DNA from 2 places in the Erwinia sp. TECH1 genome. Region 1 is predicted to be linked to the other one. Evidence: predicted binding sites of a transcription regulator. Region 1 holds the regulator's gene; the other holds the start of a gene.
The links. Region 1 encodes LexA, which represses DNA repair genes until DNA is damaged. Its sites were predicted from a motif close to TNCTGTATGTACATACAGNA; they were not measured.
Positions count from the first base shown of each region.

Region 1 (4,211 bases):
GTCAGGCTGACGCCTCAGCGTCTGGAGGTGCTGCGGCTGATGAGCCAGCACCACGGCGCGATCAGCGCGTACGACCTGCTGGATCTGCTGCGCGCCAGCGAACCGCAGGCCAAACCGCCCACTATCTATCGGGCATTGGACTTTCTGCTGGAGCAGGGATTCGTGCATCGCGTGGAGTCCACCAACAGCTATGTCGTCTGCCATCATTTCGAAGAGCCTGCGCATACCTCGGCGATGCTGATCTGCGACCGCTGCGGCGGCGTAGCGGAGCAACATGCGGAAGGCGTGCAGGATATTCTGAAGTCCTTGTCGCGGGCAGCGGGCTTTGCGCTGACCAACAGCGTGATTGAAGCGCACGGATTGTGCCAAAGCTGCGTTGAGGTGGAAGCCTGCCAGCATCAGGATGCGTGCCAGCACGATCATACGCTTGGGACAAAAAAGCGCGGTCGTTGAAACGGTCAACCATCAGAATAATTTAAGCGGCGGGATCGCGCCAGACAAAACAACAAGGGCAGCGCCAGAAGCGCTGCCCTTGCTTTAGAAGGCTATCCGGAGAATCGGCCCTGGCAGTGCCAGTCAGCCTTTCCGGAGGCTATCTTATCAGAAACGATGGTTATTGCTGGTTTCCCAGTCGCCCAGCTCTTTCTCAGCCTGGTCTTTGGTGTAGCCATAACGTTCCTGAATTTTACCGACCAGCTGATCGCGTTTACCTTCTACGACGGTCATGTCGTCATCGGTTAGCTTGCCCCATTTTTCTTTAAATTTACCTTTTAACTGTTTCCAGTTACCGCCGGCTTCGTCTTTATTCATCTTGTTTCTCCTTAACCTTAGGTGATAACAGCTTATCGTTACAGCAAAACCGCTGACAGCAACATAAAACGCTGCCCAAATGCTTAACGTACAGATAATTGTAGTAGAAGATGGCAGGTTTGCACGGCGAGGCGGCGTATTTTTCTAAAAAAAAGCGAAGCGGCACGGGCCGGGCAGCAAAAATCGCGCGGGCTCGGATACTTAAGAAGCGGGAGAACAGAAGCGCTGAGGCGATTTTTCCAGTTCGATCGGCGGGGTTCGGGAAAAGACGGATGCAAACAGAGAGTAACTGCCCATACGGAATGCCAACACACAATAAACGCCAATGCGGAATACCAACAGGCAGTAAATATCAGCGTGGGATACGAAAAGACAATAAACGCTAAATACGAACAGGAGCGGGCATCGATATATGTCGGACAGAACTACGATGGCTTGCGCTCCACAGGAGACATTCAGGCACGGTCAGACAATATGCCAGGCGCAGACAACAACCGAAGGCACGGTCAGACAATATGGCAGGGGCAGACAGCAGAAGGATTCAGACAATATGAGAGGTGCGAAATAAAAGCCGTAGGCGATACGCCCGCCGGTAGAAGCAAGCCTCTGCGTCATCGCAACGACGCAGAGGCGGCACGGCGTCTGGCTATTACAGCCAGCTACCGTTGCGGATCACGCCGACGGCAAGCCCTTCGATAGAGAAGGTATGCTCACGCAGATCCACCACAATCGGCTGGAACTCGCTGTTTTCCGGCAGCAGCTGCACAATGTTGCCCTGCTTTTTCAGGCGCTTGACGGTGACTTCATCATCAATACGCGCTACCACGACCTGGCCATTGCGCACGTCCTGGGTTTTATGAACCGCCAGCAGGTCGCCATCCATAATGCCGATATCCTTCATCGACATGCCGCTAACGCGCAGCAGGAAATCCGCGCCCGGCTTAAACAGATCGGGATCGACCTGGTAATGGCCTTCGATATGCTGTTCCGCCAGCAGCGGTTCGCCTGCCGCCACGCGGCCAATCAGCGGCAGGCCATCGACTTCTTCCATCATCAGGCGGATACCGCGTGATGCGCCGGAAACGATCTCGATAACGCCTTTACGCGCCAGCGCCTTCAGGTGTTCTTCAGCCGCATTCGGGGAGCGGAAGCCGAGCTGAGCGGCAATCTCTGCCCGCGTCGGCGGCATGCCGGTCTGGTTAATATGCTGGCGAATCAGGTCATAGACCTGCTGCTGCCTTGCCGTTAGTGCTTTCATCCCGCCCCCTGGTTGTTTATACAGTCGACTGTGAGTATATACAGGTATTTCGTCAATGAAAACCTCAAGCCGGATAAAAAACCATGGTGATAGCTATTTAGCCCGGCGGCTGGTGAGAAAGCAGAATCGACAGCCAGACAAAAACCGCTAACAGAATAGCTAACAGCACGGCAGCTGAGCCCATATCTTTGGCGCGCCCGGAAAGCTCGTGGAACTCATTGCCCAGCCTGTCGACCACGGCTTCTATCGCGCTGTTGAGGATTTCCACAATCACCACCAGCGCGACGGAGCCAATCAGCATGACTCTGGCCAAAGGCGTCACGTCCAGCCAGCAGGCGATAATAATCGCCACTACCGCCGCAACCACTTCCTGGCGGAAAGCCGCCTCGTGTTGCCAGGCCGCCCGTAATCCTTTCCAGGAATACCCCGCAGCTTTAATGATCCGCGTTAAACCCGAGGCGTTATTTGCCATAATCAGGGAACCCTTTGTTCTGTTTAGCGTCAATGTCAGGGTAGCGCACATTTTGCAACACCACAGATCTCATGCAAGGATTCTGGTATGCTTGCGGCGCTTTGCTAACAAGAGGCTTTATGTTGTCTATGTCAGGTTGGCGTAACTTATATTACAAATTATTGAATTTACCGGTAAAAATGCTGGTAAAAAGTAAAGCGATCCCTGCCGAGCCGGTCGTTGAGCTGGGGCTGGATACGTCGCGTCCTATTATGTATGTGCTGCCATACGATTCAAAGGCCGATTTGCTGGCGCTGCGTGAGCAGTGTCGCAAAGAGGATCTGCCCGATCCTTTAGACCCGCTGGAGATCGACGGCACGCTGCTGCCCCGCTACGTCTTTATTCATGATGGCCCGCGCGTATTTCCTTATTACGCGGCCAATCCGGAATCCGTAAAGACGTTTCACGACTATCTGGATCTCCATCGCAGCAACCCGCTGCTGGACGTGCAGATGGTGCCCGTCTCGATTATGTTTGGTCGGGCGCCGGGGCGTGAAGTTCAGGGCGAAAGCCAGCCGCATCTGCGCGTGCTGAACGGCATTCAGAAATTTATCGCCGTCCTGTGGCTGGGCCGCGACAGCTTTGTGCGTTTCTCGCCGATGGTGTCGCTGCGCCGTATGGCAACCGAGCACGGCACCGATAAAACCATCGCCCAGAAGCTGGCGCGCGTGGCCAGAATGCACTTTGCCCGTCAGCGCCTTGCCGCAGTCGGCCCGCGTCTGCCTGTGCGTCAGGATCTGTTCAACAAGCTCTTACAGTCCAAGGCTATCGCCAAGGCCGTAGAGGACGAAGCGCGCAGTAAGAAAATCTCCCATGAGAAGGCGCAGCAGAACGCCATTGAGCTGATGGAAGAAGTTGCCGCGGATTTCTCCTACGAGGCAATCCGTCTGACCGACAGGATCATGGGCTGGACGTGGAGCAAGCTCTATCAGGGCATCAACGTCAACGGCGGCGAGCGCGTGCGTCAGCTGGCGCAGGACGGCCATGAAATCGTTTACGTGCCGTGCCACCGCAGCCATATGGATTACCTGCTGCTCTCCTACGTGCTTTATCACCAGGGCCTGGTGCCGCCGCATATCGCTGCGGGCATCAACCTGAACTTCTGGCCGGCCGGCCCGATTTTCCGTCGCCTGGGCGCGTTCTTTATTCGCCGCACGTTTAAGGGCAACAAGCTCTACTCCACCGTTTTCCGCGAATACCTGGGCGAGCTGTTCACCCGTGGCTATTCCGTGGAGTACTTTGTGGAAGGCGGCCGTTCCCGTACCGGACGCCTGCTCGATCCGAAAACCGGCACGCTGTCGATGACCATTCAGGCGATGCTGCGCGGCGGCAACCGCCCGATTACGCTGGTGCCGATTTACATCGGCTACGAGCACGTCATGGAAGTTGGCACCTATGCCAAAGAGCTGCGCGGCGCGACCAAAGAAAAAGAAGGCTTTATGCAGATGGTGCGCGGGCTGCGCAAGCTGCGCAATCTGGGCCAGGGCTACGTCAACTTCGGTGAACCGCTGCCGCTGGTGGCTTACCTGAACAAGCACGTGCCGGAATGGCGCGACGCTATCGATCCGATCGAATCCCAGCGTCCGGCCTGGCTGACGCCAGCGGTCAACGATATCGCCCAGCGCGTCATGG
Region 1 covers NZ_JBSRZK010000001.1:497,744-501,954, reverse strand. The annotation lists gene zur (zinc uptake transcriptional repressor Zur) at 1-453, shown strand, start outside; gene ACVWZ0_RS02195 (CsbD family protein) at 601-810, opposite strand; gene lexA (transcriptional repressor LexA) at 1,460-2,068, opposite strand; gene ACVWZ0_RS02185 (diacylglycerol kinase) at 2,166-2,540, opposite strand; gene plsB (glycerol-3-phosphate 1-O-acyltransferase PlsB) at 2,669-4,211, shown strand, end outside.

Region 2 (4,211 bases), 110 kb from region 1:
ACCCTGACAGCCTTACGCAGCGGCATCCCTCAGATAGTGTTTGGCGAAGGTGCCGACCGGCCTGTTAACGCCAGAGCTGTTGTTGAGCGAGGCTGTGGGATCATACCCGGTAAAAATGGCATCACAAGCGAAGGGATCAATACCTTTTTGGGCAATAAAGCATTGCGCGAAGCTTCGGCACAGGTTGCCGTGGAAATGGCTGCACAAGCCAGCCCTTCAGACGTTGCAAAAGAGCTTGTTACAAGGCTAAGCGGTTAATCATCGTCAGCTGCGCTATTTGATCCTTACGCCAACAGATAATAACTATGGCCAGTCAGGCTTTTGGCTGGACTCTATACTGCAAAAACAGCTTCGATTTCATTAACGCAAATGAATGTTAGCAACGTTTGCTTTTAACGCTTTGTTGTCTGTTCATGCCTCGGGCTTAGTTCTTATTCTCATCAGTGCCTGTTCAACTTTCTCCGCATTCTGCTCCGGTATAACTTCTTTATTAGCTATGCCGGTTTGGTCACCTGACGCTGTGCGGTATGTCTGAACATAATGTTCTGACCGGCAGCTACAGCAATAAATTTATCTTGCTGGGGTATGTGATAAAGATTTGTCGATCCGGAGGGACGAAGTCGATGCTGATAAAGAAGCCATTTGATGAAAAAAGGGTTGCGTAAGCGCAGAAATATCACAGGCGATACGCTCACCGGTTACACATTCGGATAATCATTTTAACGCCGCCATTCTTACCTGAATTTATTATATCGCGAAGGCCAGATGCGCTCCGGCTCGGTATCCAGGGCTATGGCAATCAGCCTTTCCCCTCTTGGCCAGTGGCGGTTCAGCGCATTGGCCAGCGTGGACGAGGCCAGCCCAGCCTCGCGGGAAACGGCAGACAGCGTCGTGCCTCTCTTCTTCAGCTCGGCAATGATATCTGCCGGGTGCCAGTCCTTATCGGTTATCTCTGTCATCCTTGTCAGCTTCCATCAGACGTTGCTTGTTGAGTATCACTAAACAACTACGATGTTAAGTAATGCTAAACAGTAAGTCAATGTATGATTGTTGATGGTGTTACTGATGATCCCAGCTCGTTTGAAAGCCGCCCGTCTCCATGCTCGTCTGACTCAGGAAAAGCTGGGCGTTCTGGCGGGCATTGAAGAGGAAACGGCGCGCTCGCGCGTTTCGCAATACGAAGGCGGGATCCATCGTCCAACGTTTGAAACGATGTGCGCCTTTGCAAAAGTGCTCAACGTGCCGGAATGCTATTTTTATACGATTGATGACGCCTTCGCCGAGACGATTTTAGCGCTCTGGCATCAGAGACAACGTCCCGCCTGACGCCGTTTTACCAGCGGCCCTGTCACTTTTCAGACAATCGCCAGCCTTGCGGCCGCTCCCCTTATTTCACCCGCTGTAAGCCTGTTCCGGCGCCTTTCCTTCTGTCGCCAGAAGCAAAAAAACCATCGTCAGGCTTGATCGTTTCCCGTAAATGATAATACTGTGTTTATATACAGCTTATTTCGGGATAACCCCATGAATTTACTTCGTCCGGTCGAAGTCCGCGCGCTTCTGCGGCTGCCGCTCTTTATGAGCCGCGTGCCCTGCGGCTCACCTGCCAGCGCGCACGACCATGTTGAACAACGTCTGGACTTAAACGATCTGCTGGTGCAGCGGCCGGAGAGCACCTATTACATTCGCGTCAGCGGCGACTCAATGAAGGATGCCGGGATCGATGACGGCGACCTGCTGGTGGTCGATAACGGTATTGCCGCCGATCACGGCGATATCGTGGTCGCGGCGGTAAACGGCGAGTTCACGGTAAAAAAGCTGCAGCTGCGCCCGGACGTGCGGCTGCTGGCGATGAACAAGGCCTGGCCGCCGATAGTGCTGGCGGAAGAAGAGCAGCTGGATATTTTTGGCGTGGTGACCTTCACCATTAAGGCGATGGAGTAAGCCATGTTGAAAAATCGGGTTTACCGCGCCTGCGCCTCTGACGTTCAGACTTCGCCGCCGCATCAGGTTAAGTTTTTGTTCAGTCGGCTGCACGAGCTGGTGCCGACTAATAATGATTGCTATCTCTGCGCCTGCAACGGCAGCTTTTGCATTATCGATCGTTACCGGCCTGCCGTAGCGGGCAGCCGCGTGCTGATTGATGTGGCAGGCCGCTGCGAATGGGCGCGTATCGGAAATAATCCACAACGAATCGTCACCGATTGCGGGCAAACGATTGAGGGTAATCAGCTACAGGAAGCGATCATACTGGGGGTAGTAATCCGCGAGGTGGTGCCCACCTACCCATTTAATCGCTCTGACATAAGCTTAATTGGCAACGATTAGGAAAATTCTTAAATCTCTGTTGCTGAATAAAAGAAATGTGGTATTTTTATTCATACAAAGGGATATGAAGAGGATATTCAGAGGGAACATGAACAATTCTTATGTTATCAATAATGCTATAAAGTTTAGCCCGGCTGATAATAAGCTATTTTTTTTAAACGGTACAGCTGATGCCATTACTCTTAACCACCCGGCCAGCCTGTGTTTTCTTGAATTAATAAGAAAACAGGGTGAGATAATCACTCAGCAGGATTTTATGAATGAGATATGGCATAAAAATGGAAAATATGTAACAGCCAATACTTACTATCAAAATATTTGCCTGCTACGTAAATGTTTAAAAAAAACCGGGCTGGACGAGAACACTATTGTCACGGTGCCCCGTAAAGGACTGATGCTGCCACGATCCGTTGAAATCAAAATCCTGCCCGTAGCTTCAGCAGACCCGCTTAATCATATGGAAGGCAGGCTGGCGGCCTGCAGCCAGCCTGAACCTACCATCGGAAACGCCCCGACTGAAGTCGCTTCGCCGGGCATTAAGCCCGCGGCAGAACAACCTTTCTCCGATTCGCCAGGGGTTAAGCCATGTGCATTGATACAAGGAACGCAGAGAAAAAAAGCAATGCTGAAGTTCCCCCATGCAGGCTGGAAACGATATAAAACATCTTTCTTATTCACGCTTTTATTCTTTTTTGATTTTATTATAACCATCAAAGTTTTCCCTTAAACACCTACCATAAATATTAATTAACAGTTCCGGATGGATTTTATCCATTCGGATCAAAAAGGACAAAACACCATAAGAAGAAGGAAAGCTTCACACTCTTTAATGCGTGGATGGGCGGCCATCTTTTCTGCTGTTGCATATAGCAGATAAGAAGGAAGATCGGCGAACGCCGTTCTGAAAAAAATCTCCTGTGAATAAGATATAATTCAACAGCCCTGCTGTAGACTTCACTATCTTGTTACTATAAGAATAGCGATAGGCCAGACCACTTCAGGCGCCTGCTTCACTTATTTTTATCATTAAATGGCGCGATGGATCTTAAACAGTGGACTGAGCAGCAATGACTTTGACAGATGCAGGAGGCATCAGTGATAACTATGGGAAAAAATCTTATCGGTAAAAAAAATGGCGTGATCTTCATTATCAATGAAGAGATCACGTTTGATCCTGATAAATGCATTATAAGGAATATCATGCATAACCAGGAAATCAGGCTGAATATGCCTGCCAGCCGTTGTCTTACTCTGCTGTTAATGAATCCGCATTCCGTGATATCCAGGGAGCATTTCCTTGAAGAGGTTTGGCAAAAAAACGGCGTTGTCGTCTCACAAAACACTTATTACCAGAACATATCAATATTGCGCAAAACTTTAAAGCAGGCCGGATTAAGTGGTGAATTTATTGTTACCGTTCCTCATAAGGGGCTAACCTTATGCCAGAACATTACGATAACACACCAAAAAATCAGAGAAACGGATCCGGAGAATGATGTTATTAAAATGTCATACAATAAAATCCATAATATGAAAATAGCACCACAAGCGGAGAAAAAGGAGAGCTCCCGGAAGGCCCTTCCTTTTTTTAATCGAGGGGAAATCCGATTTTTTTTCACGGACGGAGATGAATGCAGGCACATCTTCTCGATGATACTTATCGCTTTGATAATCTCTGTCATCATAACATTGATTAACAGTTATGCTGTAAATGCCAAAGGGATCACCCCCACCACGAAAGAGCAAAAAAGCGAATTACCTTTTTGTTTTGCAAAACAAAACACCGACTGTTCTGAAATTGTTTTAATGAACAGAAGGTTCTCTCTTTCACAAAATCACGCTGTGATTCACAAGTCCCCCAACCTTAGTTTGTTCAGATGAATCTC
Region 2 covers NZ_JBSRZK010000001.1:610,145-614,355, reverse strand. The annotation lists gene ACVWZ0_RS02695 (glycosyltransferase) at 1-258, shown strand, start outside; gene ACVWZ0_RS02690 (helix-turn-helix domain-containing protein) at 735-950, opposite strand; gene ACVWZ0_RS02685 (helix-turn-helix domain-containing protein) at 1,066-1,326, shown strand; gene umuD (translesion error-prone DNA polymerase V autoproteolytic subunit) at 1,522-1,941, shown strand; gene ACVWZ0_RS02675 (hypothetical protein) at 1,945-2,325, shown strand; gene ACVWZ0_RS02670 (transcriptional regulator) at 2,414-3,052, shown strand; gene ACVWZ0_RS02665 (transcriptional regulator) at 3,430-4,206, shown strand.
Region 2: the regulator LexA is predicted to act here: its motif matches at 1,485-1,504, upstream of umuD (translesion error-prone DNA polymerase V autoproteolytic subunit).